Regions from separate parts of the Nocardioides aquaticus genome, predicted to be linked through region 3. Evidence: riboswitches for the same ligand, from Rfam matches in the RefSeq annotation. Region 3 holds a riboswitch; each other region holds the start of a gene.
What was found. Region 3 has a riboswitch for cyclic di-AMP ahead of ENKNEFLB_RS08610 (LysM peptidoglycan-binding domain-containing C40 family peptidase). Riboswitches for the same ligand answer to the same signal wherever they lie in the genome.
Positions count from the first base shown of each region.

Region 1: linked by a shared signal. The riboswitch ahead of ENKNEFLB_RS14390 (C40 family peptidase) and the one ahead of ENKNEFLB_RS08610 (LysM peptidoglycan-binding domain-containing C40 family peptidase) in region 3 are both predicted to bind cyclic di-AMP.
Region 2: linked by a shared signal. The riboswitch ahead of ENKNEFLB_RS07530 (C40 family peptidase) and the one ahead of ENKNEFLB_RS08610 (LysM peptidoglycan-binding domain-containing C40 family peptidase) in region 3 are both predicted to bind cyclic di-AMP.
Region 4: linked by a shared signal. The riboswitch ahead of ENKNEFLB_RS22560 (transglycosylase family protein) and the one ahead of ENKNEFLB_RS08610 (LysM peptidoglycan-binding domain-containing C40 family peptidase) in region 3 are both predicted to bind cyclic di-AMP.

Region 1 covers NZ_CP075371.1:2,961,062-2,968,222, forward strand. The annotation lists gene ENKNEFLB_RS14365 (sensor histidine kinase) at 1-599, shown strand, start outside; gene ENKNEFLB_RS14370 (response regulator) at 596-1,021, shown strand; gene ENKNEFLB_RS14375 (sensor histidine kinase) at 1,018-2,223, shown strand; gene ENKNEFLB_RS14380 (DUF2200 domain-containing protein) at 2,240-2,581, opposite strand; gene ENKNEFLB_RS14385 (CocE/NonD family hydrolase) at 2,674-4,584, opposite strand; gene ENKNEFLB_RS14390 (C40 family peptidase) at 4,775-5,464, opposite strand; cyclic di-AMP (ydaO/yuaA leader) riboswitch at 5,463-5,659, opposite strand; gene ENKNEFLB_RS14395 (HNH endonuclease signature motif containing protein) at 6,274-7,161, shown strand, end outside.
Region 2 covers NZ_CP075371.1:1,546,788-1,553,948, reverse strand. The annotation lists gene ENKNEFLB_RS07535 (hypothetical protein) at 1-575, opposite strand, end outside; gene ENKNEFLB_RS07530 (C40 family peptidase) at 631-1,614, opposite strand; cyclic di-AMP (ydaO/yuaA leader) riboswitch at 1,697-1,843, opposite strand; gene ENKNEFLB_RS07525 (hypothetical protein) at 1,988-2,194, opposite strand; gene ENKNEFLB_RS07520 (DEDD exonuclease domain-containing protein) at 2,297-4,054, shown strand; gene ENKNEFLB_RS07515 (Lrp/AsnC family transcriptional regulator) at 4,064-4,342, shown strand; gene trpD (anthranilate phosphoribosyltransferase) at 4,346-5,377, opposite strand; gene ENKNEFLB_RS07505 (Rv3143 family two-component system response regulator) at 5,385-5,795, opposite strand; gene ENKNEFLB_RS07500 (cytochrome c oxidase assembly protein) at 5,806-6,786, opposite strand; gene ctaE (aa3-type cytochrome oxidase subunit III) at 6,872-7,161, shown strand, end outside.
Region 3 covers NZ_CP075371.1:1,782,723-1,789,883, reverse strand. The annotation lists gene ENKNEFLB_RS08610 (LysM peptidoglycan-binding domain-containing C40 family peptidase) at 13-786, opposite strand; cyclic di-AMP (ydaO/yuaA leader) riboswitch at 798-963, opposite strand; gene ENKNEFLB_RS08605 (DUF305 domain-containing protein) at 1,250-1,849, opposite strand; gene ENKNEFLB_RS08600 (DUF6153 family protein) at 1,928-2,392, opposite strand; gene ENKNEFLB_RS08595 (heavy metal translocating P-type ATPase) at 2,435-4,807, opposite strand; gene ENKNEFLB_RS08590 (universal stress protein) at 5,139-6,059, shown strand; gene ENKNEFLB_RS08585 (hypothetical protein) at 6,707-7,066, opposite strand.
Region 4 covers NZ_CP075371.1:2,365,615-2,372,775, forward strand. The annotation lists gene ENKNEFLB_RS11430 (ABC transporter permease) at 1-1,549, shown strand, start outside; gene ENKNEFLB_RS11435 (SRPBCC family protein) at 1,629-2,132, opposite strand; gene ENKNEFLB_RS11440 (DEAD/DEAH box helicase) at 2,217-3,947, opposite strand; gene ENKNEFLB_RS22560 (transglycosylase family protein) at 4,028-4,417, opposite strand; cyclic di-AMP (ydaO/yuaA leader) riboswitch at 4,424-4,614, opposite strand; gene ENKNEFLB_RS11450 (SRPBCC family protein) at 4,734-5,711, opposite strand; gene ENKNEFLB_RS11455 (ArsR/SmtB family transcription factor) at 5,739-6,074, opposite strand; gene ENKNEFLB_RS11460 (dihydrofolate reductase family protein) at 6,262-6,906, shown strand; gene ENKNEFLB_RS11465 (YciI family protein) at 7,035-7,161, shown strand, end outside.

The DNA.
Region 1 (7,161 bases), 1.2 Mb from region 3:
TCCTCGACGAGCGCGGGCTGCGCTACATCGCCCACGTCGTCGACGGTGCCGCGCGGATGCGTGCCCTCATCGACGACCTGCTCGAGTACTCCCGCTACCTGCTCGTCGAGCCCGCCGAGTCCCGCGTCGACACCGCGGCCACCGCGCGGCAGGTGGTCACCGCCCTCGTCGCCGCCGACGCCGACGTGGACGTGGAGGTCGGCGCCCTGCCGGACGTCTCCTACGACGAGGCGTCGGTACGCGCGGTGCTGAGCAACCTGATCAGCAACGCGGTCAAGTTCCACCGCCCCGACACCGTCGCCCACGTCGAGGTCACCGGACGGCTCGAGGACGGGCGGGTCCTGCTGTACGTCGACGACGACGGCATCGGGATCGACGACGACTACCGCGAGCGGGTCTTCACGATGTTCACCCGCCTCCACGTCCGCGAGGCCTACTCCGGCACCGGGATCGGCCTGGCCATCGTCCAGCAGGTCGCCGAGCGCTCGGACGGCGCGGCCTGGGTCGAGACCTCGCACCTCGGCGGCAGCCGCTTCTGCGTCTCCCTGCCCGCGGCGGACCCACCGACCGCAGGCGACGCCCAGGAGGCGACCCGATGACCAGCACCGCGGCCCCTATGCAGATCCTCCTCGTCGAGGACAGCCTCGCCGACATCGACATGACCCTGGACGCCCTCACCGACGCGACGGTGGCCAACGAGGTGACCGTGATCCGCGACGGCGCCGCCGCGCTCGCGCACCTGCGCGCCCACCTCGACGACGCCCCCGACCTGGTCATCCTGGACCTGAACCTGCCCTGCCTGTCCGGGCACGAGGTGCTCGAGGCGATGCAGACCGACGAGGTGCTGCATCGGATCCCGGTCGCGGTCCTCACCACCTCGGCGGCGGAGTCCGACGTGTCGAGGACCTACGACCTCGGCGCCAACTGCTTCCTGACCAAACCGGTCGACCTCGACCAGTTCGTGCACGTCGTCCGGTCGATCGACGACTTCTGGCTCGGCCTCGTGAGGTTGCCGTCGTGACGTCCGTGGCGGAGCGGTCCGCCCGCGACCACCGCTCGGGCGGCGTGGTCGCGCTGGACCACGACACCCGGTTGAGGTTCCTGCTCATCGAGGACTCCCCCAGCGACCGCGAGCTGGTCCAGACGCTGCTCGAGGACGAGTTCGCCAACGGCGACATCGACGTCGCCCGCGACCTCGGCCGGGCGATGGCGCTGATCGCGGTCACCGAGTACGACCTGATCCTCGCCGACCTGACCCTGCCGGACGCGGACGGCGGGACCGTCGTACGGACCATGCGCGAGGCGTGCCCGCAGACCGCGCTGATGGTCCTCACCGGCCGCAACGACGGCACGCTGGCGCTGTGGGCGCTGGCCGAGGGCGCGCAGGACTACCTGGTCAAGGGCGAGCACGACGGGCCCCGGCTGGCCGACGCACTGCTGCGCGGGCTCCAGCGCAGCCGCGCCGAGAAGCTGACCAACGAGCTGCTGGTCGCGGCGCTGCGGCAGGAACGTCGGAGCGCGGAGCAGCTGCGCGAGCTCAACCGCGCCACCGACGAGTTCGTCGCGACGGTGAGCCACGAGCTGCGTACGCCCCTGGCCAGCATCTCCGGCTACGCCGAGGTGCTGCAGGACGAGGAGTCCTTGACCGAGTCCCAGCACGCCTGGGTGGACGCGATCGCGCGCAACGCCGGCCGACTGACCTCGCTCACCTACGACCTGCTGCTGCTCTCCGGGTTCAACAGCGGCGAGGTGCAGATGGAGGACGAGGAGGTCGACCTCCGCGACGTGGTGACCCAGGTCCGCGACATGGTCGGCACCCTCGCCGCCGGGCTGCGGCTCGACGTCTCCTTCGACCTGCCCGACACCCCGGTGCTCGTCCGCGGCGACACCGGGCAGCTCGAGCGGGTGGTGCTCAACCTGGCCGGCAACGCCATCAAGTTCAGCGAGGCCGGCGGCTCCGTCGTCTGCGGGGTCTCCGAGGACGACACGCACGCGGTGCTCGAGGTGACCGACACCGGGATGGGCATCCCCGAGGACGAGCTCGAGGCGCTGTTCACCCGCTTCTTCCGCGGGTCCTCCGCCCGCCGGCGCGCGATCCAGGGCACCGGGCTGGGGCTGCACATCGTGGCCACGATCGTGGACAACCACGGGGGGCGGGTGGGCGTACGGTCCGTCGTCGGCGAGGGCACCCGCTTCACCGTCCACCTGCCGCGCCTCGGGTGACCCGCGCGGGCCGCCGTCAGGACCGCAGCACCTTCTCCATCGCCTTGCCCCTGGCCAGCTCGTCGACGAGCTTGTCCAGGTAGCGGATCTTCTGCATCAGCGGGTCCTCGACGTCCTCGACCCGCACCCCGCAGACCACGCCGGTGACCTTGTCCACGTCCGGGTTGAGCGTGGCCTGGTCGAAGAAGTCCGCGAACGTCGTGCCGGCCTCGAGGTGGGCGGCCAGGGCGGCCTCGTCGAAGCCGGTGAGCCACGCGATGACCTGGTCGACCTCGGCCTGGGTGCGCCCCTTGCGCTCGGCCTTCGCGACGTAGTGCGGGTAGACCGAGGCGACGCTGGTGGTGAAGATGCGGTGCATCCTCGGCAGGTTAGCGGGCGGGGGCGGAGTCGTGGGTCGTCCGACGCGCTCCAGCGCGTCATCCGACCCACGACCCCCGTCCGGTGGCTACCTCAGGGCGTGGGCACCCGGAACGTCCCCGCCGGCAGGTCGCCGCTGCCGATGGTGTTGTCCTCGAGGTAGCGCGCGAGCCAGGGCGACTCGGCGCCCTGCGTGGCGACGTCGTCGGCGGTCGACTGGGTCGACAGCCGCACGGTCGCGTCCCTCACCGTCACGACCCGCCCGCTGGGCAGGGGGCGCCAGCTGCCGCCGGTGATGGTGCCGACGCCGATGGCCATCCGGTGGCCCTGCGCCAGCGTCCAGTCCATGCCCTTGAGGTCGAAGGCACGGCCCCGGGCACCCAGCTCGGCGACGTTCTCGTTGATCAGGGTGGCGGTCTGCGCCTCCGGGTCGACGTCCCACATCGTGACGTGGACCTGGCCCTCGCCCCGGGTCGTCAGCGTGACCCGCGGCGTCCCGGTGACCCGGGTCTCCTGGCGGACCGGTCGCGACCAGGTCTGGTACGACGTGGGGAGCAGGCCGGCCACAGACAGCTCGGCGTCGGCGCGCTCGGCGGCGGTGCCCAGCGAGCTGCGGACCTGCTGGTCGACGTCGCCGTCCCGGCGCTCCACGGTCGTCGGCGGGACCTGCAGCTCAGCCACCCGCCGGGCCTGGGCCGCGCTGAGGCCGGTGCCGGTGGCGTCGCCGCGGCGTACGGCCGCCTCGACCGGGCCGGCGTCGACGTACCGGCCGGAACCGATCGAGACGGCCCTCGTGGTGTCGGCGACCGGCCAGGTGCGCTGGGCGCGCCACTGACCGACGTTGTCCTGGATCGCGAACGCCGGGTCCTTCGCCGAGCGGATCCCCTTGAGGTGGCGGTCGTAGAAGCGGCCGACCTCGGCGAAGAACCCGGACCTGCCCTGGGACAGCTCTCCGGTGCGCGGGTCGACCTCGTTGCCGCGCACGTGCTCCCACGGCCCGAGCCAGCCGCGCGTCGGCCCGACGTGGTTGCGCAGGTACTGCTCCATCTGCTCGGGCTTGGTGTTGCTCTCGGTGAACCCCTGGGTCACGAACAGCGGCGTCCGCGCGCCCGTGGCCTTGGCGGCCTGGTTGCGCAGCGCCCAGTACGGGTCCCGCTGGCTGGTGTTGCTCACGTTGTCGCGCAGGTTGCGTGCCAGGCACTCGGGGTGCTGCTGCTCGTAGGCCGCGGCCTGGTTGTAGCGGTCGGTGTCACCGCTGGTGCCACCGAGGGAGGCGATCGAGTTGTAGGCCAGCGGGGTGCCGGTCTGGTTCCCGCGCGGGACGTCGTTCGAGTAGAGGTACGGGTACATGTTCCACAGCGGCTCCTGCGCCACCACGGCCTCGAGCCCCCGCGGGTCGAGGTCGGCGCCCCAGAGGCCGGTGACGGCGTCGTACGACTTGCCGTACATGCCGACCTTGCCGGTCGACCAGGGTCGCGAGGCCGACCAGCGCACGGCCTTGCGCACGTCGGCCTGCTCGCCGGCGCCCATCCAGTCCAGGCAGCCGGTGCTGGCGCCGAAGCCGCGGTTGTCGACGAGCACGACGGTGTAGCCGCGCTCCATCAACGAGGCGCCGTCGATCAGGTCGTCGAAGCGCGAGCTCGGCTGGACCTCGTCGGTCTCCTGGCCGGTCTGGCCGGCGTGGTTGAAGTAGGGACCGACCGACAGGATCACCGGGGTCTTCTCCGTGGGCGCCAGGCCCTCGGGCCGCAGCACGTCGGCGTGCAGCGTGACCGTGGTCGGCGACCCGGCCTGGGCGGCCCGGAAGTAGTGCTCGGTCCACGACGCCCCGACGGGCACGCCGGGGTTCTCGTCGTTCGTGACGCCGTCGGCGATCGAGCCGGCGGCGGGTGCAGCAGGTGCAGCAGCCGCGGGTGCGGCGGGTGCGGCGGAGGTCGGTGACGTCAGCGCGGACGCGCCGAGCGCGGCCGCGACCACCGAGGTCCGGATGAGGGCTCGCTTCATCAGTGTGGTGCCTTTCCCGAGAGCGCCGGCCCGTCGCGGGCCGGACGGGGCCAACGTACGTCGGGTCGGCGCCCCTGGGAACGGGTCGTGTGCCTGGGAACGGTCCAACAACCGTTCCCGGGCACACGACCCACCTGGCTCTCAGCCGGCCCTCACGCGTGGAGCTGGGCCGGTGCTCGCGCGGGTCGGCTCAGAAGCGGCCGTACGAGCGCGCGACGTCCCAGATCGGGGCGTACTGCACGGCGCCGCCGGTGCCCGGCGCCTCCCAGACCATGCCGTCGCCGGCGTAGATCGCGACGTGCGAGACCGAGCCGCCCGGGGAGTAGAACACCAGGTCGCCGGGCTGCAGGTTGCCGGCCGAGACCGGGGTGGCCGCGGCGGCCTGGGCCGACGAGGTGCGCGGGATGGTCTTGCCGACCTGCGCGAAGACGTAGCTGGTGAAGCCCGAGCAGTCGAAGCCGGACGGGGTGGCGCCGCCGTAGACGTACGGCACGCCGGCGTACTGGCTGGCCGCCTCGACGACGCCGGACGCGGCGCTGCTGGGCGCGGCGGACGGGGCCGGGGCCGAGGAGCCGCCCGACGACGAGCCGCCACCGGTCTGCAGGGTCTGGCCCGGGTAGATCATGGTCGGGCTGGACACGACGTCGCGGTTGGCGGCGTACAGGTTCTGCCACGACGTGCCCATGCTCTGCGCGATCGAGGACAGGGTGTCACCGGACTTGACGGTGTAGTCGGCGGCGCTGGCCGGGCTGGTGAGCGCGGGCCCGGCGGCCAGGCCGGCGGCCAGGGCGACGGTGGCCGCCGCGCGGCGGCCGTGGTGCGTGACCTCGGCGCGGTGCTTGCCGGGGCGCTGGGTGCTGCTGGTGCGAACGAGAGACATGTGTTCCTCCGGACGCCTACGAAGTGAGCTGACGGGTTCGGGCCTGGAGGTGCCCGGCCGCCGGTGGGCCCTGGTGGGGCCCGGTGGCGGCTTCACCCCGGTGGCACCGCGTCGCGGCGCCACGATGGTTCCTCCGCACCCGCCGTCGTGTCATTGCTGGCACTCCGACGCGGCGGGTCTCGGCGACGGCGGAGTGCGGCCCACCTGCTGGTGGGCCGCGGGAGAACGTAGGAGACGGCGGGGCTGGATCAAAACGGGCGCGCGGCCCGGATCCAGGGCATGTCTGCCCGTCGTCGGGGCGGATCGGGCGCAGGGAGTGCCTTGTGCACCTGTGCGGTCCAGACCTGTGTGTTAGATCACGTCGGTCGCGCCACCCGTGCCCCCGAGAGGCGATCGGACTGTCCGCCCTGCCGCTGATCGAACACATGTTCTACCGTGGGTCCATGCCCGTCCTTCCCCGCGCCCAGCACGTCTGGGTGTCGCTCACGGGCGTGTGGGCCGACGACCGGGTGCCGGGGCTGCTGCTGTCGTGGCGGTCGACACCGCAGGGCTGGGAGGGCTGGGTGATCTCCGCCCAGGCGGGCGTCGGGGCGCGGGGGACGGGCCGTACGTGCGGCAGAGCTGGCTGCCGGCCACCGCGATCCGGCCTCTCGGACCCCTCCCCCAGGCGCCGCCGCACCGACCTCCGGGGCCGCGCGGAGCACCGTAGCGGACTGTTGGCGAACGTTTATTCTACTGTTGCTCTGTCGTGGGTGGATAACCCCGTTTCAGCAGCACTGATGTCGGCGGCGAGTGCTTGAGTAGACCCCATGACCACCACCACCGACAGCGACCTAGGTTGGGACACCGACCTGGGGTGTGAGGGACCGTGGGTGCCGGCTCCGGCGCCGGTACGTCCCGGGGTCCGTGTCACCGGTGCCCTGCTCGACGCCCGGGGTGCGGTGTCTGCGGCAGCCGGGGTCTCGACCACGGCGTTGTCGAACACAGACCTGACCACCGCCGCCCACGAGATCACCGCCCTGGAGTCGCAGGTCGCGGCCTACAAGCTCGCCGTCCTCGCCGAGGCGCGCGACCGCGGCCAGCAAGGCCCCGTGGGCGATGAGGCAGACCCCGACCCCGCGGCGTGGTTGGCGAAGCTGACCGGCGACCCCACCGAGGTCCTGCGCGGCGGACTCTGGATCGCCCGCCTGCTCCAGACCAAGTACCACCACACCCGCCGTGCGCTGGAGGCCGGAACCCTGCGTCTCTCGCAGGCCAAGGTCCTCGTCCGTGCCGCAGAGCGCGCCCCCAGGGCCCTGACGGCCGAGCAGATCACCGCAGCCGAGGAGTCCCTCGTCCTCACCGCGACCGGCGAGTCGTCCCCCACGAACACCAAGGGCCGACCCATGACCGCGGCACGGCTGCGTGACGAGGCTCGGCGGGTCTTCGCGAACATGCTCCCGGCGAAGGAGGAAGCGGACGCCGCGGAAGGCGACGATCTGGCTGCTGAGGAGGACGACGCGGCCCGGGAGTGCTACCTCTCGCTGAACGACCGGGGTGATGGGACCTTCCGTGGGACGTTCGTGATCCCCACCCTGCACGGCAGGATCCTGCAAGCAGCCCTCGAGCGCCTCACCGCCCCCCGCCGCCACACCAAGGACTCGACCGGGGCCCCGATCACCGATGAGTCCGCCCAGCACGGCACCTCCTACGGCGAA
Region 2 (7,161 bases), 240 kb from region 3:
GCCCGGGCGTCGTACGCCTCCGCGTCGGGCCCGGTGGACGAGGCGGCCTGCACCACCAACGTGGTCGGTGACGAGGCGACCTCGACCGGGCCGGTGAGCCACACCGGGCTGCGCCCGGCGCCGGGCCCGCTGCCGTCCACCGGCGCGAGGGCCACCACCCGGGTGCCGTCCTCGTCGGTGACCAGGTCGACCGAGGTCTCGGTGGAGGCGACGTCGCGGTCGTAGCCGGCGAAGCGCCAGGCGACCTCCACCTCGGCCCGCCAGCGGCCGTCGGCGTCGACCGGCGAGGTCTCCTCGACGTAGCGGAGGTCGAAGTCGACGACATCGATCGCACGGGCGTTGGCCACGACGGCGTCCAGCCGCTCCTGGGCGGCCGGGTCGGCGCCGAGGCCGGCCAGCGGCCCCGGGTCCCGGCGCTGCACCGCGCGCTCGACCTGCTCGACCGCCCGGGCGGCCGCCGCGCCGTCGGCCACGACGGGCAGCCCGGTCCCGGGCTCGGCCGAGCCGGCGACGTACCGGTCGGGGGTCAGCGCGGCCCAGGCCACGGCCCCGGCGACCAGCAGCAGGAACAGCACGAGGCCGGCCCTCCACCATCGTGGACGACCGGCCTCGCGCCGAGGCGTGGCGTGCTCAGCCAGGGCGGACCGCACCGGAGAACGGCATCGAGAAGACCGGGGCGATGGCGACGCCGGTGCCCGGGTTGGCCGCGTGCACGATCTGGCCGTTGCCGATGTACATGCCGACGTGGCTGACCGGGCTGTAGTAGAACACCAGGTCGCCGGGCTGCAGGTCGGAGGACGACACCGACGGGCCGGAGCTCATCTGGGCGCCCGAGGAGTGCGGCAGGCCGACGCCGGCGGCGCCCCAGGCCATCATCGTCAGACCGGAGCAGTCGAACGCGTCGGGGCCGGCCGCGCCGTAGACGTAGGCGTCACCGACCTGCGACATCGCGTAGCTGACCGCGGCACCGGCCCCGCCGGAGGCGGGCACGCTCGCGGCGGGCTCCTCCTCGGCCTCGGGCTCGGCCTCGGGCGTGGTGGAGCGGGAGACGGTGGCCTGCGAGCGGGCGGCCTCGGCGGCCTGCGCGGCGGCGAGCCGCTCGCGCTCCTCGGCCTCGAGGTCGGCCAGCAGCGCCTCGGCCTCGTCGACCTTGGCGTCGATCGTGTCCTTCTCGGCCTTGAGCCGCTGCTCGACGACCTCGACCTCGGAGGCGCGGTCCTCGGTGGCGCCGGCGCGCAGGTCGAGAGCCTTCAGCTCGGTGGCGTAGTCGGTGAACATGCCCTGCTGGAGCTGGTAGAACGCCGACATGGTGCTCATCTGCGAGACGAACGCCTGCGGGTCGTCGCTGACGACGACCTGGCCCATGGCCGAGAGGTTGTCGCCCTGCATCTGCTGCAGGACGGTGTCGCGGACCTGCTCGCGCACGGCCTCCAGGCGACGGTCCTGACGCTGCTGGTCGGACGAGAGGGAGTCGAGGTCGTCGGTGAGCTCGTCGAGCTCCAGCCGGGCGTCGTTGTAGCGCTCGGAGGCGATCTCGGCCTCGTGGTAGAGGGTGTCGACGCGGGACTTCACCTCGTCCAGCGTCGGCTCGGCCGCGGCGGGCGAGGACGACACCAGGCTGACGCCGGCGACGAGGGTGAGTCCGGTGAGGACGCTGGCAAAACGATGACGACCGTGCTGCAAAGCGGGCGGTCTCCCTTGTAGTCGTGACGTCTACCAGGTGAGCTGACGGATTCGGGCTCGACTGTGCCCTACCCCCGCCCGGCCGCACGCGGCCGCGCCAGGGGATTCACCCCAGGTGCTTGGTTCCCCGGCTCGCTCCCCGACGGATCGGTTCGCAACTCGACGCGGTGCCCGCCGCTGACCCTGGTGGTCGACGTCCTCGGGCACCTGAGCGGCCACCCTAACCTCGGGCCCGCGACCGACCAAACGTGCGTCCACAGGCGTGACGTTGGTCCTGAGGGGCCGATTCGAGGAGCTGCCGGGGTCAGGCCGACTCGACCTCGGGACCGTCGACGGGCTGCACCAGGCGCAGTGGCGGCACCAGCCCGCCGGCGGCCAGCAGGTCGAGCGCGCGCCGCTCCTCGTCGTCGAAGGTGAGCTCGGGCGGCGGCCCGAGGAGCACCGTCACCACGCAGTCGTGGCAGGCCAGTCCGCGGACCACGCAGGAGTCGCAGTCGATTCTCGTCGTCATGGGACAGAACGTCGCACCCGCCGCCGACAGCCCTCGCGCACCGACCCCACGGACCGCGCGTCCTCCGCACCGCTGTCGGTGCCGCGACCTAGCGTCACGACCGTGACCACCGCTCCCCCGACCCCGTCCCCGCGCTGGGAGGTCCAGCGCAGCCTCGACGAGCTCGGCACGCCCCTGCGCGACGTCACCTTCTGCGTGGTCGACCTCGAGACCACCGGGGCCTCGGTGCGCGACGGGTGCGAGATCACCGAGATCGGCGCGGTCAAGGTCCGCGGAGGGGAGGTGCTCGGGGAGTTCCAGACCCTGGTCGCCCCCGAGGGCTCCATCCCCGCCTTCATCTCCGTGCTGACCGGGATCACCAACGGCATGGTCGTCGGCGCCCCGCGCATCGAGGCGGCGCTGCCGGCCTTCCTCGAGTTCGCTGCCGGCTGCGTCCTGGTGGCGCACAACGCCCCCTTCGACATCGGCTTCCTGCGCCACTTCGCCAGCGCCCAGGGTCGCGCCTGGCCCGAGGTCGAGATCGTCGACACCGCCCGGCTGGCGCGGCGCGTGATCACCCGCGACGACGCCCCGAACTGCAAGCTGTCCTCCCTGGCCCGGGCGTTCGGCTCCCCCACCACGCCCGACCACCGCGCGCTCTCCGACGCCCGCGCCACCGTCCACGTGCTGCACGCGCTGATGGAGCGCCTCGGCGGCGTCGGCGTGCACACCCTGGAGGAGCTGCAGACCTACACCTCCCGGGTCAGTGCCGCGACCCGCCGCAAGCGGCACCTCGCCGACGGCCTGCCCCACGCCCCCGGGGTCTACCTCTTCGAGGACGAGCGTGGCCGCGTGCTCTACGTCGGCACCTCCCGGGACCTGCGCACCCGCGTGCGCACCTACTTCACCGCCTCGGAGAAGCGGAGCCGGATGGGCGAGATGGTCGCGCTCGCCGCGCGGGTGCGGGGCATCGAGTGCGCCACCCCGCTCGAGGCCGAGGTCCGTGAGCTGCGCCTGATCGCCCACCACAAGCCCGGGTACAACCGCCGTTCGAAGTTCCCCGAGAAGACCACCTTCGTCAAGCTCACCCGCGAGCCGTGGCCCCGGCTCTCCCTGGTCAAGGCCGTGCTGGAGGACGACGCCGACTACCTCGGTCCGTTCGCCTCCCGGCGCGCCGCCGAGCAGTGCCTCGACGCGCTGCACCAGACCTTCCCGGTCCGTCAGTGCAGCGGCCGGATGCCGGCGCTGCCCTCCCGTACGCCGTGCGCGCTGGCCGAGCTGGGCCGCTGCCTGTCGCCCTGCGACGGCTCCGTGGACCAGCTCACCTACGGCGCCGTCGTCCGGCGGCTGCGCGACACGCTGCTGCGCCGCCCCGACGACGTGGTCGACACGATCAACCACAAGATGGCCGCGCTGGCCGCCGAGGAGCGCTTCGAGGAGGCCGGCGCCCACCGGGACCGGCTGGCCTCCTTCGTCCGCGCCGCGTCCCGCACCCAGCGGCTCGGCTCCCTGGCCGCCTGCCGCGAGGTGGTCGCCGCCCGGCGCGAGGACGACGGGCGGTGGGCGGTCCACGTGGTACGCCACGGCCGGCTCTCCGCGGCCGGCGTCATCCCGCCGGGCGCCGACGCGCACTCCTGGGTGGACACCCTGCGCGCGAGCGCCGAGACCGTCGCCGCCCGGCCCGGGCCCGTGCCCGCGGCGAGCGCGGCGGAGTCGGAGCGGGTGCTGCGCTGGCTGGAGCAGCCGGGCGTACGCCTGGTGGAGGTGGAGGGCGAGTGGACCTGCCCGGTCCGCGGGGCGGCGCCACACCTCACCCGGCTCGCCCCGGGCCCGCGCGACCCGGCCACCGTCGGGCTGCCCTCACCGGCCGGCGTCTCCTAGGCTGAGCAGATGATCACCGCCATCGTGTTCGTCAAGGCCGACGTCGCCCGGATCCCCGAGGTGGCGGAGTCCATCGCCGAGATCGACGGCGTCTCGGAGGTCTACTCCGTCACCGGCACCATCGACCTGATCGCGCTGGTGCGGGTCCGCCACCACGACGACGTGGCCCACGTGGTCGCCGACCGGCTCAACAAGGTGCCCGGGGTGAGCGAGACCGAGACCCACATCGCGTTCCGGGCCTACTCCCGCCACGACCTCGAGGCCGCGTTCTCCCTCGGCCTGGACTGACTCTCAGGCCCCGGCGGCGGTGACCCAGGCCGCGAGCGTGCGTGCCGCGGCACCGGAGTCGATGGCCTGCGCGGCCCTCTCCACCCCGGCCGCGAGCGCGTCGGCGAGCTCGGCCGACGGGTCGTCGTAGACCGCGAGCGCCGCGCCGGCGTTCAGCACGACCGCGTCGCGCACCGGGCCGGTCTCCCCGTCGAGCAGGCGGCGGACCACCCCGGCGTTGTACGCCGCGTCGTGCCCACGCAGGTCCTCGGCGGTGGCCGGCGGCAGCCCGAACGCCGCCGGGTCGATCTTCGTGCGCACGACCTCGCCGTCACGGACGACCCAGACCGTCGACGTGGTGCTGGTGGTCAGCTCGTCGAGCCCGTCGTCGCCGCGGAAGACCCACGCGTCGGCACCGCGACGGGCCAGGACACCCGCCATCACCGGGGCCGCGCGCAGGTCCGCGCAGCCGACGGCCATCGCCTGGGGACGCACCGGGTTGGCCAGCGGACCGAGCATGTTGAAGGTGGTGCCGATGCCGAGCTCGCGCCGCGTCCCGGCGACGTGACGCATCGCGGGGTTGAAGGCGGCGGCGAAGCAGAACGTGATGCCGGCCTCGACCGCGACCTCGGCGACCCGCGACGCGGGCAGGTCGAGCCGGATGCCCAGCGCCTCGAGGACGTCGGCCGACCCGCTCTGCGAGGACGCCGACCGGCCGCCGTGCTTGACCACCCGCGCCCCGGCGCCCGCGGCGACGATGGCCGACATCGTGGAGATGTTGACCGACATCGACCGGTCTCCCCCGGTGCCGACGACGTCAAGCAGACGCCCGGGCACCTCCAGGGGCGTCCGGGCCTCCCACATGGCGTCGACCAGGCCGGCGACCTCCTCGATGGTCTCGCCCTTGGCACGCAGGGCCACCGCGAAGCCGGCGACCTGGGCCGGGGTCGCGGCGCCGGCGAGGATCTCGCCCATCGCCCACGTGGTCTGCTCGGCCCCGAGGTCCTGTCCGGCGACGAGCGCGCCGAGGACGTCGGGCCAGGTCGTGGCGCTCACGCCCGGCTCAGGCCGGGACGCGCGAGCGCAGCAGGGTGACCACGGTCTGCGCCAGCTCGATGGGGTCCAGCGGGTGCGCGACCGCGCCGTCGGCTCGCGACCAAGTGGCCAGCCAGGCGTCCTGCGGGCGCCCCGTGAGCACCAGGACCGGCGGGCAGTTGTAGATCTCGTCCTTGAGCTGCTTGGCGATCCCCATCCCGCCCGCCGGCGCCGCCTCGCCGTCGAGGATGGCCAGCGCGACGCCGCCGGCGTCCATGACCTTGATCACCACCGGCTCGGTCGCGACCTCGACGTACTCGACCTCGGGCAGGTCGGGGTGCGGGCGGCGCCCCAGGGCCAGGATCACCTGCTGCCGCGTGTTGACGTCGTCGCTGTAGACGAGCACCTTCAGGGGGGCCGGGGAGGTCGCGTCGCTCACACCGGCGATGCTACCGCCCGGTCTGCTCGGCCGCCGCCCGCGCCTCGCGGGCCTCGCGGGCCTCCAGGAGGTCCAGGCGCCGGTCCTCGCGTCGCGCCTCCTGGTGCGACGAGCGCACCCACTGCACGAACAGCACGATGAAGAACCCGATCCCCACGAGGTCGCCGGATCCCCACAGGATGCCCCCGGCCAGCTCCTGGTCGGCTGCGGCGTCGGGCAGCCACGACCCCATCGGGCCTGCAGCCAGTCGCGGGTACCAGTCCCCGCCGATCAGCGTGGACTGACCCATGATCGTGACGCCCAGGAAGGCGTGGAACGGCAGCGTCAGCACCACCATCGCCACCCGGAACGGGTAGCCCACCCGACCGGGCACGGGGTCGATGCCCATCAGCGGCCAGAAGAACAGCGCCCCCACCGTCACCAGGTGCAGGTGCATCATCTCGTGCACGAACGTCGAGGTGAGCGAGGCGTCGTACCAGGGCGAGAAGTAGAGCGCCCACGGCGAGAGCACGTAGAGCGCGAACGTCAACGGCGGGAAGGACAGCACCCGCGCCACCCGCGAGTGCAGCAGGGCCAGCAGCAGCCGGCGGGGCGCTCCGGGCAGCGTCCGCAGCGCGAGGGTGACCGGCGCCCCCAACGCCAGGGCCAGCGGGACCACCATCGAGAGCACCATGTGCTGGACCATGTGGACGCTGAGCAGGGTGCTGTCGTACGCCGCGAAGCCCGACGACGTGGCCAGGTAGAAGGCGCCCATGCCGACGACCACGAACGAGAACGTCCGCGCCCACGGCCAGGCGTCCCCGCGCCGGCGCAGCGTGGACACGCCGAGCAGGTAGAGGCCGGCGCCCCAGACGGTGACCACGAGCGGGACCGGGGCCAGCCCCCACTGGGTGAAGACCGCTCCGAGGCCAAACGGCGGGAGCACCGGGGCGTCCTCGGGCACGACCGTGCCGAGCACCGCCGGCAGCGTCACCAGGAGGGTCGTGAGCACGGTTCAAACCTAGCCCCCGGGCGGGTGCGGCGACGCGCTGCGGGGTGGGGGTGCCCGGGCCTGGTGGCCGGGGCATAATGAACGCGTGGCGACCACAGCAACGATCCCGGCCTCCCGCCTCCACGGGCATCACGACCGACCCAGCATGGTCGCCGTCGGCACCATCATCTGGCTCTCGAGCGAGCTGATGTTCTTCGCGGCGCTGTTCGCGGCGTACTTCACGATCCGCTCCGTGAGCCCCGAGCTCTGGGCGCAGAACACCGAGATGCTCAACGTCCCGTTCGCCCTGGCGAACACCACGATCCTGGTGCTCTCCTCGCTGACCTGCCAGCTCGGCGTCTTCGCCGCCGAGCGCGGCCAGGTCGGTCGCAGCGG
Region 3 (7,161 bases):
CTGGCGCGCGAATCAGAACCGGCCGTAGGAGCGGGCGACATCCCAGACGGGCGCGTACCGGACCGAGGTGCCCGTGCTCGCGGCTTCCCACACCATGCCGTCGCCGGCGTAGATCGCCACATGCGAGACCGAGCCGCCCGGCGAGTAGAAGATCAGGTCGCCGGGGCGCAGGTCGTCGCCCGAGATCGGGGTCGCAGCGGCCGCCTGCTCCGAGGAGGTGCGCGGGATTGTCTTGCCGGCCTGCGCGAAGGCAAAACTGGTAAAACCCGAGCAGTCAAAACCCGACGGCGTGGAGCCGCCGTAGACGTACGGGATACCCTCCAGCTGGCTGGCCTCGTTCAGTAGCTGCTGCTCGAAGGATCCGGCCGCCTGGTCGGTCCACCCGCCTCCGCCACCGGTTGAGGTGGGAGCTACCTGGCCGGCGGACCCGCCACCGCCGGTCTTTAGGCTCTGACCGGGGTAGATCGAAGTGGGGCTGGAGATGACGTCGCGATTGGCGCTGTAGAGATCGCGCCATGTGCTGCCGACCTCCTGCGCGATCGAGCTGAGCGTGTCGCCGGACTGCACGGTGTACGAAGGGTGCGCGCTTGCCGGGTTAGTTAGGGCAGGCACGGCCACTAGGCCGGCGGCGAGAGTGGCGGTGGCCAGCGCACGCCGGCCACCGCGCCGCTGGGCCTCGGCACGGTGCTTGCCTGCGTCCGTGCCGGTCGCTGAGATGGTGCCGGCCGCTCCGCGGGAGCCTCGGTGGCGGCTGCCCGGCTGTCGATCGGCGGTGATGGTGGACATGGGTGCAGAAGACATGGATCCTCCGGACGCCTACGAAGTTAGCTGTCGGGTTCGGGCCTGGAGGTGCCCGGCCGCTATTCGCGGCTTCACCCCGAGGCGCCCGTGTTGCAGGGCAGGGCGCCAGTGGTGGTTTCTCCGTACCCGCCGTCATGGACTGAGATCGGGCACCACCCGGCGCGGCGGGTCTAGACGACGCCAGAGGTGCAACCCACCAGACGGCAAGTCCTATGGAGGGTAGGAGATAAGGCCTGCTTGCACAAACACCCGGCGACGCACAGGACGGTCCTGAAGGCGGCGACCATGACGCATGTCACACGCGACTGAGCCTCACGGCCATCTTGTGTTGACTCGTGCACCGGCGATCGGCACGTCGGGATGGTTCGCACACCGCCTCGACGAGGCGGACATGCGAGGGCGGACCGCCGCGAGGGCAGCGGCGGTCCGCCTCACCGGTGGTGCCGGGTCAGGAGGCGAGTAGGTCCTCCATGGTCTGGATCTCGCCGGCCTGCGACTCTGCGATCTCCTCAGCGAGGTCGATGGCGGGCTTGTACTGGCCCTGCTCGGTCTCGGCTTCAGCCATGTCGATCGCGCCGCTGTGGTGCTCGATCATCATCTCTAGCCACATCGTCTGGAAGTCGCCGTCGGGGGCGTCTTCGAGTGCGGTCATGTCGGCGGCGCTCATCATGCCGGGCATGTCCATCTCGGCCGCGTCCATGCCTTCCATCGCATCACCGGTGTCGGGGACCGTCTCGTCCCAGTCGGTGAGCCAGCCCGTGAAGGTCTCGATCTCGGGGGCCTGGGCGGCCCTGATGTCGTCCGCCAGCTGCTGAACCTCGGGGTCCAGGTCACGGCCCTGGGTGAGGTCGACCATCGTGAGGGCCTGGGCGTGGTGCTGGAGCATCTCGGAGGCGAACGCGACGTCGGCGTCGTTGTGCTCGGTGGTGGACACCTGAGCACTCGTGTCACCACCGTCGGCGTCGTTGCCGCAGGCGGCGGCGGTCAGGGCGAGGGTGAGGCCGAGTGCGGTCGCGCTGATGGCGCGGGTCGTGCGGTTGCTAGGCATGAGGGTTCTCCTGAAGGTGGGTGTGGTCGGTCGACTGCGCGCCGCGCACCCGCATTGCGGGGGCGGCGGGGCTGCCGATCAGCACCTGATGACGGAGAACTCCCAGACCGGTGGCGGGCCGGTCCCCAGGCGGGAGGTGACCCACCTCGTCGTGCTCGTGGTGGCGGTGGGGAGGAGCGCCCAGAACCGTGGGGTGCGCCGTGTGCCGAGGGTGAGGAGCAGGAGTGCTGCGGCGGTAGCGGCGAGCATGGCGGCGCAGAGCATGACCATGCCGCCCATGTCGTGTCCGCCATCTTCACCAGACCCGGCAGCAGCCGGGTCGGTGACTGCGGTGAGGTTCCTGCCGGCCGGGGCCCCATCGGCTGGCTCGGAGGTGGCACCACCGGTGTCGCCGCTCATCGCAGCGTGGTCCATGTCGCTCATGACGCCGTGGGTGGACAGGGCGTGCATCCCGAGGATGCCGAGCACGAGGGACACGACCACCGCAGCAAGCAGGCCGGGCACGGCCCTGCTCCTGCTGGTGGTCGGTCGCACGGTGCTCACTCTCCTGATCGTACGTTCGCTGGTGCTAGGTGTTCGGTGCGCTCAGCCGAGGCGGTGGGTCCGAAGGCGCAACGCGTTGGTGATCACGCTCACCGAAGACAGGGCCATCGCGGCCGCGGCGATCATCGGCGACAGCAGGACCCCAAACACGGGGTAAAGGACTCCGGCGGCGATCGGGATCCCCGCCACATTGTAGGCGAACGCGAAGACCAGGTTCTGGCGGATGTTCGACATCGTCGCCGCCGAGAGCTGGCGGGCTCGGACGATGCCACCCAGGTCGCCGTTGAGCAGCGTCACCCCGGCGGACTCGATCGCCACATCGGTGCCGGTGCCCATCGCGAGCCCGACGTCGGCCGCGGCAAGCGCGGGGGCGTCGTTCACACCGTCGCCCGCCATCGCCACCACGCGGCCTTCGCTGCGCAGGCGCTGGACGACGTCGGCCTTGTGGTCGGGCATGACCTCGGCCTCGACCCGGTCGATGCCCAGGGACCGGGCGACAGCCTCGGCGGTGACCCGGTTGTCACCGGTGAGCATCACGACCTCGATGCCCTCCGCGCCCAGTGCCCTGACGGCTTCGGCGCTGGTCGCCTTGACGGGGTCGGCGATCGCCACGATGCCCGCCACGACGGAGTCGATGCCGACGAAGACGACCGTCGCCCCATCGCCACGGAGCCGGTCCGCCTCCACCAGGAGACCCGTCGGGTCGAGGTTGCGGGCGGTCATGAAGTCGGCGCTGCCCAAGGCCACCGTGTGTCCCTCCACGGTTCCGACTACTCCGCGTCCAGCGGGTGCGTCGAAGTCGGTGGCCTCACCGATGGTGATGCCCCGGTCGAGGGCTGCGTTGACGATGGCCTGGGCCAGCGGGTGCTCCGAGACGCGTTCGACGGCGGCAGAGAGCCGCAGGAGGTCATCGTCCGAGAACCTTGTGCCGCCCGGGTGGCTGTTGTCGGCGTGACCGATGTGGGTGACCGAGGGCTTGCCCTCGGTCAGGGTGCCGGTCTTGTCGACCACGAGGGTGTCGACCTTCTCCATCCGCTCCAACGACTCGGCGTTCTTGATCAGCACACCCATCTGCGCGCCACGTCCGACACCGACCATGATCGAGACCGGCGTCGCCAGCCCCAGGGCACAGGGGCAGGCGATGATCAGGACCGCGACCGCGACGACGAGCGCGTGCGCCAGTCGCGGGTCGGGGCCCACCAGCGCCCACACCGCGAAGGCGACCAGCGCGATCACGATCACGGCGGGCACGAACACCGCGGCGACCCGGTCGGCCATCCGCTGGATCGGGGCGCGGGAACGTTGAGCGTCGGCGACCATCGCCACGATCCGGGCCAGCATGGTGTCGCGGCCGACCTTCTCGGCGACCATCACCAGGGCCCCGCTCTGGTTGATGGTCCCCCCGATGACCGGGTCGCCGGTGGTCTTGGTGACCGGCATCGACTCCCCCGTCACCAGGGACTCATCCACGGCCGAGCGGCCCTCGGTAACGGCACCGTCCACGGGGACCTTCTCGCCCGGGCGGACCCGCAGCCGGTCCCCGATCTGGACCTCGTCGAGGGCGACCTCCTCCTCGGTGCCGTCCACCCCGAGGCGTCGGGCGGTCTTCGGGCTGAGGTCGAGCAGTGCCTTGATCGCACCCGAGGTCTGCTCGCGGGCGCGGAGCTCGAGGACCTGGCCCAGCAGGACCAGGGTGGTGATCACCGCAGCAGCCTCGAAGTAGACCGCGACCACCCCGTCCATCCGGAACGCCTCCGGGAACAACCCCGGTGCGAGGGTCGCGACGATGCTGAAGAGCCAGGCGACGCCGGTGCCCATCGCGATGAGGGTGAACATGTTCAGGTTCCGGGTGCGGACCGAGGCCCAGCCCCGGACGAAGAACGGCGCCCCCGCCCAGAGCACCACCGGCGTGGCCAGGACCAGCTGCGCCCACACCGAGACCTGGGCGTCGATCAGGTCGCGCAGGGCCGGGACCAGGTCGCGGCCCATGCTGAGGATGACGACCGGGATCGACAGCGCGACAGCGACCCAGAACCGTCGGGTCATGTCGACCAGCTCCGCGTTCGGACCCGTCTCAGCAGTCACCAGGACCGGTTCCAGGGCCATCCCACAGATGGGGCACGACCCGGGACCGTCCTGCCGGATCTCAGGGTGCATCGGGCACGTGTACTCCGCAACCTCCCCCACCGGCACCGGCCCGCCGCTCCCGGAGGTTCCTGGGGAGTGGTCGTGCGCGGTGTAGCGGTTTGGGTCAGCCTCGAACTTCGCGGCGCACCCCGCAGAGCAGAAGAAGAACGTCTCTCCGTCGTGCATGGCGGTGTGCCCGCTGGTGGCGGGGTCGACGTCCATGCCACACACCGGGTCCTTCGTAGTCACTGGTGTGTGCGCATCGCGGTGGATCGGGTGACTGAACATAGTTCGAAGGTACCCCCTAGGGGTATAGGTTTAAACAGTGGCCGCCCACGCCCGGGCTCACGGCCGTTGGCATCGAGTCTCTGGAAACCTGCCTCTGGCGCACAGAGGCCGAAGCCCTGCCGGCGCGGGTCCTCTCGGGCGGTCCCTCAGACACCGAGAGTTCTGACATCACCTCAGAGCCCGCCTGGAGCCGGCGTGGAACGAAGTCGACCGCAGCGGTTGGAGTACCGACCTGAGCGGTGCCCGCAGCCGATGAGGCAGGCCGCAGGTCCCCCCGGTCCGGGGACGAGGGCCGTACCGACCGGGCGACAGCGCGGGGCACTGTCAAACGATGACCCCCATCGTCCCCGCCGGCTCCGTCGTCATTGCCTACGACAGCAGCGGACGCTCCGCCGAGGCCCTCGCCTGGGGCCTCGAGCAGGCCGTGCTCGAGCGGCGTCCCGTCGATGTCGTGCGCCTGCTCAACGTCGCCGAGGTGCAGTCCGCTGCCTGGATCGCGAGCTCAGGAGCGGGAGGCCCGGTGCTGGACGTGCTGCGCGAGGGGGCGGTGGCCGACCTCGCCGCGGTCGTCGGCCTGGCCCGTCTCCAGCACCCTGATCTGCGGGTGGACGGTCACGTGATCGAGCGAGAGACCCGTGAGGGCCTCGTCGAGCTCTCGGAGTCCGCCTACCTGATGGTGCTCGGGTCCCATGGCTGGGGACCGGTCGGCAGCGTCCTGCTCGGCTCGGTCGCCGCCGCCGTCACCCGACGCGCCCAGTGCCCCGTGGTCGTAGTGCGACCACCGGCCGACCCCCGCCTCTCCGACGCCGACGGCACAGGGGTCCTCGTCGGCGTCGACGACACCCCTGAGTCCACACCGGTCATCGAGCACGCCTTCGCCCAGGCCTCGCTGCGCGACCTGCCCCTCACCGTCGTGCATTGCGTCCGCGACCCTGCCTCGGCCTGGGCCGGGGACTCCTGGTCGCTGGACGCCCAGGAGAGCACCCAGTCCAGGGACGCGGTGCTCGCGAGCCTGACCGGAGCAGCCGAGAAGCACCCTGACGTTGCGTACACCGCCCAGGTCGAACAAGGACTAGTCACCCAGAACTCCGGTGACCGCGCCCGTCCGTGGGCCCTCGTCGTCGTCGGCCGACACCACCACAGCGCCTGGCACCGCCTGATGATGACCTCGACCACGACCGCCGTCCTCGAGCACGCCCGCTGCCCGGTCGTCGTGGTCCCGGAGGCCCGCGTCGCGACCGGACGTGGCTGAGCGGCCGTCAAACACCGCTCTTAGCCCGTCCCGCGCCCCTGGACACGACGCCGGCTTCAGCCCCTCTGGGCAACGAGCGGTCCTCGACTGGCTCGACCCGGCGGCGGTCTGTGCCTGCGGGTCGCTACCCCTGACCGCCAAAGCGAGGCGTGGCGCTGGCCGAGATCGTCTCGACCTTTCAGGTGGGCACCGAGCTGGCCGATCACGCGCCGTTCCTGAACGGCGCGACCTGGACCGAGGTGCCTCGCTCGATCGCGGAGCCGAGCTGATCACCCTCACGGTCCTGGCTACCTCTCGCGTCTTCACCGCCTCCGGTACCGCTGCGGCGGCCATCGACGTCGTGGCAGGCGCCCTTCGTGCTGCGGATTCATGCGACGGGCTCACCCCTGCCGTGGTTCGGGTGAGTCCGACCGACGTCGCCATGGTCTGCCGGGCCAGAGCCACACCGGGGGGCGGTTACCTCGTCTACCCGGTCGCAGCGGCCCGCCGGGTCTACACGCGGTCCGACGCGTCTCGCGCGGACCCCGACCCGTGGTTCAGGCGCCCGGGCCCGTTCGCGAGGGACATCCGGGCGTCCCTTGCGCTGCGTTGCGGTGGCGGCAACAACTAGACCATCCAGTGCAGCTCCGGCGAAACGGTGGCGCAGGTCAGTGGTGCGGTCTCCTCGTGTCGTCGGCATCGTCGCCGGAGTCGTGCTCTGCCCTGAGAGCGTCGCGGTCCTCGGCGGAGGAGGTGCGGTCGTCCTTGGAGTGCATGCGGTTGAGGGCGGCGTCGCGCCGGGCCTCCAGGTCGTGGAGGTAGGGGCCGTCCTGGGTGGTGAATGCGGCGAGGCTGGCCTGCCGGTCGCGCTCGATGGCGACCTCGTCACGCTGGTCGGCGTCCGCGTCTCGTTCGACGGCGGCATCAATCAGGTCCTCGGCGGACGCGGCGCGCTCTGCTAATGCGGCTTCAAGCCTCGTCACCTCGGCCTCGCGGGCCTTCAAGTCTTCATCGCGTTCTGCAGCCATGCGTTGAGTCTGGGTTCCAGGCAGGCAGGTTGGCCACCTCGGGGTCTCAGCGGCCTTCCCTTCGGGCATGGACGGTGACGGGCGCGAGGTCGTTC
Region 4 (7,161 bases), 580 kb from region 3:
CGACCGGCTGCGCCTGCCACTGTGGGTCGTCGGCCTCGGCGGGACCATCGTCGCCAGCGCGCTGGCCGTGCCGCCGCTCTACGACACGCCGGAGAAGATCGCGGGCTACGCCCGCACCGTCGGCGCCAGTCCGGTCAGCTACCTGATGTCAGGACGGCAGGCCGGGCTGGACACCCTCGGCGGCATCGTCGCGAACGAGATCTCCCAGGTCGCCCAGCTCGGCGTCTGCCTCATGGTCGTCTTCCTCGTCGTGCGGCACACGCGCGCCGAGGAGGAGTCCGGACGGGCCGAGCTGCTCCGCTCCACGGTCCTGGGCCGGCACGCCGCCACCCTCGCCGGGCTGCTCTACGGCGTCGCGGCCGCGGTGCTCGTCGCCGGTGTCACCACCGCCTCGATGCTCGCGGCCGGGCTGTCGGGCTACGGCAGCCTCACGTACGGCGTCGGCCTGGCGCTGCTCGGGGTGACGTACACCGGCGTCACGCTGGTCGCCGTCCAGCTCTCCACCTCGTCCCGCGGGGCGCTCGGCCTGGCCGGCGCCGCCGTCACCGTCGGCTACCTGGTGCGCGGCCTCGGGGCGATGCAGGACAACGGGCTCGTCTGGCTCTCGCCGTTCGGGTGGGCGCAGGGCATGGACGCCTTCGGCGACGAGCGCTGGTGGCCCGCCGCGCTGCTGCTCGCGGCCACGGCGCTCCTGCTGGCCCTGGCGGCCCGGCTGGTGGCGCACCGCGATTTCGGCGGCGGCCTCCTCGACACCCGTCCCGGCCCCGAGCGGGCCGGGCGGCTGCTCGGCACCCCCTTCGGCCTCGCCGTCCGGCTTCAGCGCGGCCTGCTGATCGGCTGGGCCACCGGACTCCTCCTGCTGGGGGTGCTCTACGGTTCGGTCGTCCCCACCGTGCCCGATCTCATCGCCTCCAACCCCGAGATGGCCCAGGTCGTCGGCGCGTCGGGCCGCGCGGCCGAGGACGCGCTCGTGGACGCCTTCCTCGGCTACATCTTCCTCTTCATGGCCGTCATCTCCTGCGGGTTCGTGGTCTCCTCGGTGCTGCGCCTGCGCGCCGAGGAGGAGGCCGGCCGTACGGAGACCGTCCTCGCGACCACGGTCGGCAGGACCACCTGGATGGCCGCCGTGACCGCCGTCGCGCTGATCGCCACCGCCGTGCTGACCGTGCTCATGGGTCTCGGCCTCGCCGTCGGCTACGGCATCGCCAGCGGCGAGTGGACCCAGGTCGTCGGCCAGGTCGGCGGTCAGCTGGCCTACCTCCCCGGCACCCTCGTCGTCGGCGCCCTCACCGTCGCCCTCTACGGCCTGCTCCCCGCCTGGACCGGTCTGGCCTGGGCCGCGGTCGCGCTCGTTGCCCTGCAGGTCATCCTCGGCCAGCTCCTCGGCCTCCCCGACGCGGTGCTGGCGGTGTCCCCGTTCTGGCACCTCGCCGCGGTGCCCGTCGACGACTTCGAGGTCCTTCCCTTCGTCTCCCTGGTCGTCGTCGCGGTCGGGCTCGTCGCTGCCGGCCTCTGGGGCTACCGGCGACGGGACGTGGTGAGCGGCTGAGACCCGCTGCGGGGGATCGTCGAGGGAGTCGAGCAGGCGCTGTCCGGCCCCGGCAGGTCGACCCCTCAGGGCACTCAGGTCAGGACCGGGTGCCCTGTCCTGCGCCGGTGGACGACTCGGCGATCCGCTTGATCGCGGCCAGCGTCTCGGGGATGCCGTGGAGGGCCTGCTGCGTGCGGTCGGCGATCTCGGCCTCCGCCCGGTCGCCGAACTTCTCCTCGAACATGGCGATCCCGCCGGGCAGGAACTCCCACGACTCGGTGATCGTGGTGCTTGTCGGGGCGGGGTCGAAGGTGAAGCCCCAGCGGACGTAGCTGCCGCCCACGACCCAGGCGAACTCGCGCCCGCGCTCGGCCGCGACCACCGTCGACCGGGTCTCCCACGTCCGGTCCGGGAGCTCGTTGCGGCCGGTGAACCAGGCGCCGACCTGACCCGCCTCGGCGTCGTCGTCCCACCAGCAGGACGTGCAGACCGGGCTCCACTCGCCGGTCCGGGTGATGTCGGAGACCAGGTCGTAGAGGGTCTCGGCCGACGCCTCGACGGTGAGGGACTCCTGGTGGCTGCGGATGCTCGTCTCGCTCATCAGCCCACCCTCGCAGACCACCTCACCCCGTCTGGCGTGACCGGTGACCGGGGGCCTCGACCCGGTCAGGTGTGTCGTCCTCGGTCAGGTGTCGTCCTCGGTCAGGGCCGCGGCCGGCAGCCACTCGACCCCGAGCAGCTCGGCGACGTCGGTGAGACCGGCGGTGTCACCGCCGACCGTGTCGGACGCGGCGGCGATCCGCTCCACCATCACCTTGCCGACCTGCTCCTCGACGGTGCCCTCGGCGTAGGCGATGTGCCACGGCGAGACCTGGTGGTCGCGGTGGGTGCGGCCGGTGACCTGGCGCGCGGCGATGCCGGAGAAGCGGGCCTGGTGGAAGACGCCGACCCGCGGCTCGGTGCTCGCCTGGTGACCGTCGGGGAGGGTCTCGCCGGCGTGCAGGCTGATCGAGGCGACCGTGGTGAACACGCAGACCTTCGCCTGCCCGGTCTGGAACCGGAGCCGCTCGGCCTCGGGGTCGAACCGGTCGCGGCCGTAGATCGTGGCCACCTCGATCCCGGCGTCGCGCAGCCGGTCGGCGATCGGGTCGGCGGCGGTCGCGACGAACTCGACCGAGCACGCCACCTGCCGCTCGGCCTGGACCTGCTGGGCGATCCAGTCGACGGTCGACTCGACCCGGATCAGTCCGGCCTTCTGCCGGAAGCGCAGCAGCGCGGCCCGCCCCTTCGAGACGCTGCGACCGCGTCGCGCGAGGTCCATCTCGCGGCAGAACTCGCCCCACTCGGCCTCGTACGCGCGCCGCTCGGTCGGCGTGAGCGCGACCGGCATGCCGGAGATCGGCACGGGTCCCCACGGCGCGGCGCGGTGCAGCATCGCCGGGGGCCGCTCGTCGGCGAGCCAGCCGCGGACGAGCTTGAGGTCCGCGGCGCGCCGCGCCGGGTCGGTGGTCCAGGTCGCGCCGGAGCGCCCCTGCTGCTCCACGCCGACGCCGTGGCGATCGAGCGCGCTGGCGAACGTCGCCCCGGGGTGCGCGGCCGAGGTCCACTCCTTCATCGGCTCGTCGAGCACCTGCGCGTAGGCCGGAGCGAGGTACGGCAGCTCCAGCGGCGTGTGTCCGGGCGTCGCGGTGGTCGCGATGACGAACGGCGCCGTGTCGTGGGGCTTCCCGTGCCCCGAGATCCTCGCCCAGTGCTTCCACCGCTTCGTCGTGGTCCGCCGCAGCGCGTGGGCCTCGTCGGCGATGATCACGTCCCACGGGTGGTCGGTGACCTTCTCGAGGCGGTCCCAGGTGATCACGACCCACTCGAGGCCGCCGTCGCCCAGGGCTGCGATGGTGCGGCACCAGTGGCCGATCGTGATCGCGGCGGGCCGGTCGGCGACGACCAGCACCCGCCGCGCGCCGCGGAGGTCGCCCACCGCCGTCGCCCCGAGGACCGCGGAGATCGTCTTGCCGACGCCGGGCTCGTCGGCCAGCAGGAACTGTCGTCCGCCCGCCTCGGCGCGCGCCGCGATCGCGTCGGCGGCCTCGAACTGGATCCGCCGGGGCTCGAGCGCGTCGGTCGGTGCGGGGGACGGCGTGGGGCTCTCCGGGTTCAGCGTGTTCTCGACGAACCGACCCAGCGTGTACGGACCGGGAGCGTACGGCGCGAGATGCGCAGGAAGGTCACGCCCGACGTACAGGTGCGACCTGACCGCCGGGTGCCAGGCGGCACCGTCGACCTGGGTCCCGTAAGGGACGTCGAGCACCCACAGCCGCTCGCCCGGCCCGGCGGTCGGCAACGGTCGCGGACGCTTGCCGCTGCGGCGGGACGACGTGCCGCGTCGACGCGCGGGGGAGGGGCGTCGGCTGGGCACCTCCCGACGCTATCGGGGCCGCACCCTCGTCGGAGGGCGGCTCGCAGGCCGCCCACCGACCAGCAGGTCGGGCCCGGCGGTCAGGAGCAGCGGGGCCAGGTGTTCGGCCAGGCCGACGCACCGCCCTGCGGCTTCCGGTCCCCCCACCCGCGGAAGGCGACGCGCTTGGCGATCTTGATCTGCTCTGCCCGGGTGGCCTTGTGGGGGTAGGCGTTCTTCGAGTAGTTGGGGCCGCCGTAGTAGCGCCAGGTCGACAACGAGAACTGGAGGCCCCCGTAGTGCCCGTTCCCCGTGTTCACCTGCCACCGGTGGGTGGACTCGTAGTGGGCGAGGCACTCCCACCGGTTCGGGCCGGTGTGGGCGTCGGCGGCCGGCGCGGCCACGGTGAGCAGCGAGGCGGCGAGCGCGGCGGAGCCCAGGGCCGAGACGAGCAGGCGTGAGGCGGTGGAGGCAGCGTGGATCGCAGGCATGTGGCCAGTTCCTTCCCGCGCCTGCGAGGTGAGCTGTCGGGCTGGAGCAGAAAGGTGCCCCGCCACCGCAGTGGCTTCGCCCCGAGTGGCCGCCGTCCCGTCGGGACGGGTGTCGGCGGCCGCGTGGAACCTGGGTCCCCCGCTCCTGCCCGTGGTGAGTATCAGCGGCGGCGGGCAGGATTCGGCGTGACCGTGCTGGTGTCGAGTTGTCGCCCCGCCCGGTGGCGGCAGCCCGGGCATCGTACGTGTGACCGCGGCCGAGCGCCAGGGCTGCGGGCGCCCCGCCGTCCTGCCGGTGCCGGCCGAGCGCCTCGCGTCAGCCGATGACGTCGCGCTCGAGCCGGGCGTAGCTGGTCTCCATGCCGTCGACCATCCCGGTGGCCAGGATGGCGTCCCGGGTCGCAGCGTCGGGGAAGGTGACGACCACCGCCAGCAGGGTGCCCTCGGGGACCGGGGTGAGCGTGAGCTCGTTGAGGGTGCCGTCGCCCGGCATCCCGATCATCTGCTCGGTGGTCACGGCTCGGTACGGTCGGACGGACTCCAGGAGCTCGCCCTCGAAGCCGAAGCGCTCCCCGGCGGTGCCGGCGGCCGGCTCCCACTCGTAGCGGTACTTCTCGCCGACCGTGGTGGCGACGTCGCAGACCGGCATCGTCCACCCGTCCGGCCCGAGGAGCCACCGTCGCATCAGTGCGGCGTCGTGGTGTGCCTGCCACACCGTCTCGATCGGCCCGTGGATGACTCGAGTGATGCGTGCCTGCGTCTCGGACAGGATCTGGCACACCGTGCCGTCCCCGGCGGCGAACGCCGTCAGGTCTGCGAGAACCGTGTCCATCTGGCCCATCGCCGCCCGCAGCCCCTCCTCCATGCCCATCTCGACGAGCTGCTCGAGCTCCTCGAGCGTGGCGAAGTAGGTCGTCGTGGTGACCCGCGACCCCGTTCCGCGCTCCTCGAAGAGGAAGTGCATCCGCATGGAGGGCATCTGGGGGTTCGGCTCGCCGTCAGGCGAGGCGAAGCCGTCGCGGACCTCGAAGCTCGTGAGCGGATCGACCGAGATCCATTCCCAGTAGCCGCCGTGGGTCTGCCCGTCCGGACCGGTCATCCGGTACGTCGAGCGTCCGCCGGGGGCGGCGTCGTGACGGGTGAACGTGGAGGGGTAGTCGGGCGGGCCCCAGAAGCGCTCCAGCTGACGCGGGTCGACGTAGACCTGCCAGAGGCGCTGCAGGTCGGCTGCGAAGTCGGCGACCACGGTCATGGTCAGGGACGCAGGGTCTCGGTTCACCGAGGTGATGGGCATGGCTGTCTCCAGGTCGGGTAGGTCGGTTCAGTCCTCGGCGAGCAGGGAGTCGAGTCGGTCGATCCGAGAGCGCCAGATCTCCTCGTAGCGGTTCAGCAGGGCCTGCGCCTTCTGCACCACCTCGGGGTCTCCGCGGATGATGCGTTCGCGGCCACGTTGTTGCTTGGTCACGAGACGGGCTCCTTCCAGCACGGCAACGTGCTTCTGGACGGCCGCGAAGGACATGTCGTACGCGGCCGCCAGCTGGGACACCGATGCTCCCCCCGCCATCGTGCGACGCAGGATGTCGCGGCGCGTGGCGTCGGCGAGGGCCCGGAAGATGCGGTCCACCTCGGTGTGGGTGAGCTCGAGTCGTACAACCATTTGGTTGTAGATTAGGTCGGACGCCGGCGACCGTCAAGGCCCCCGGCCGGGGGTGCGGTTGACGGCTGTCCGCTCGTGGCGCCACCGTGAGGCCATGGTCGGCCGCGCTGCGGCTGGTCACCTCGCCGGCCGAACGGCAAGCCGACCGGCTTCCGTCCGAGCCCGCCCGCAAGAGAGGTCACGTGACATGACCCGCGTCCGTATCGACCTCTTCAGCTCTCTCGACGGCTACACCTCGGCCGGCGGCAGTCCCGAGAACCCGATGGGGGAGGACTGGGGTCTCCTGACCACCGCCTACGTCGCGACCCGCACCGTCAAGGAGCGCGTCTTCGGCGACACCAGCGGCACGGGCACCACCGGTGTCGACGACGCCTACGCCGCGGCGTCCTTCGAGGGCATCGGCGCCGAGATCATGGGTGCCGCCATGTTCGGTCTGCACTCGTTCCCGGACGACCCCGGTTGGAAGGGCTGGTGGGGTGACGAGCCACCGTTCGGCTTCCCGGTCTACGTCCTCACCAGCACCGCACCACGGCCCGAGGTCGAGATGCGGGGAGGGACGTCGTTCCGGTTCCGCGACGCCTCTCTCGACTGCGTGCTCGCCGAGGCGAGCGAGGCCGCTGGCGCGCTCGACGTGCGCGTCGGGGGCGGCATCGGCACCGCCCGATCGTTCCTGCGTGCCGGCCTCGTCGACGACCTCCACGTCGCCGTCGCGCCCGTCCTGCTCGACCGCGGTCACCGCGTGTGGGAGGACCTGCGCGGGCTGGAGCGCACCCACCGCATGACGTCCGAGGTCGCCGAGAGCGGCACGATCCACGTCACCTTCTCGCGCTAGGACCGCGCCCGTAGCGACGGACGCCGCCTCCGGGGCGCCTCCCCACACCTCGCTCGCGCGGCATGCTGTCGTCATGGTGGAGGCGGACGCCGGGTCCGCCACGACGACAGGGAGGGAGCGCAGCAGGCATGGCCGAGTACCTCATCTTCTTCAACCAGCAGTGGGTCGGCGACCACGACGAGGAGTGGTTCCGCAGTCGCGGACCCACCTCGCGCGCGGTCATCGAGGACATGAGGGCCGAGGGTGTGCTGGTGT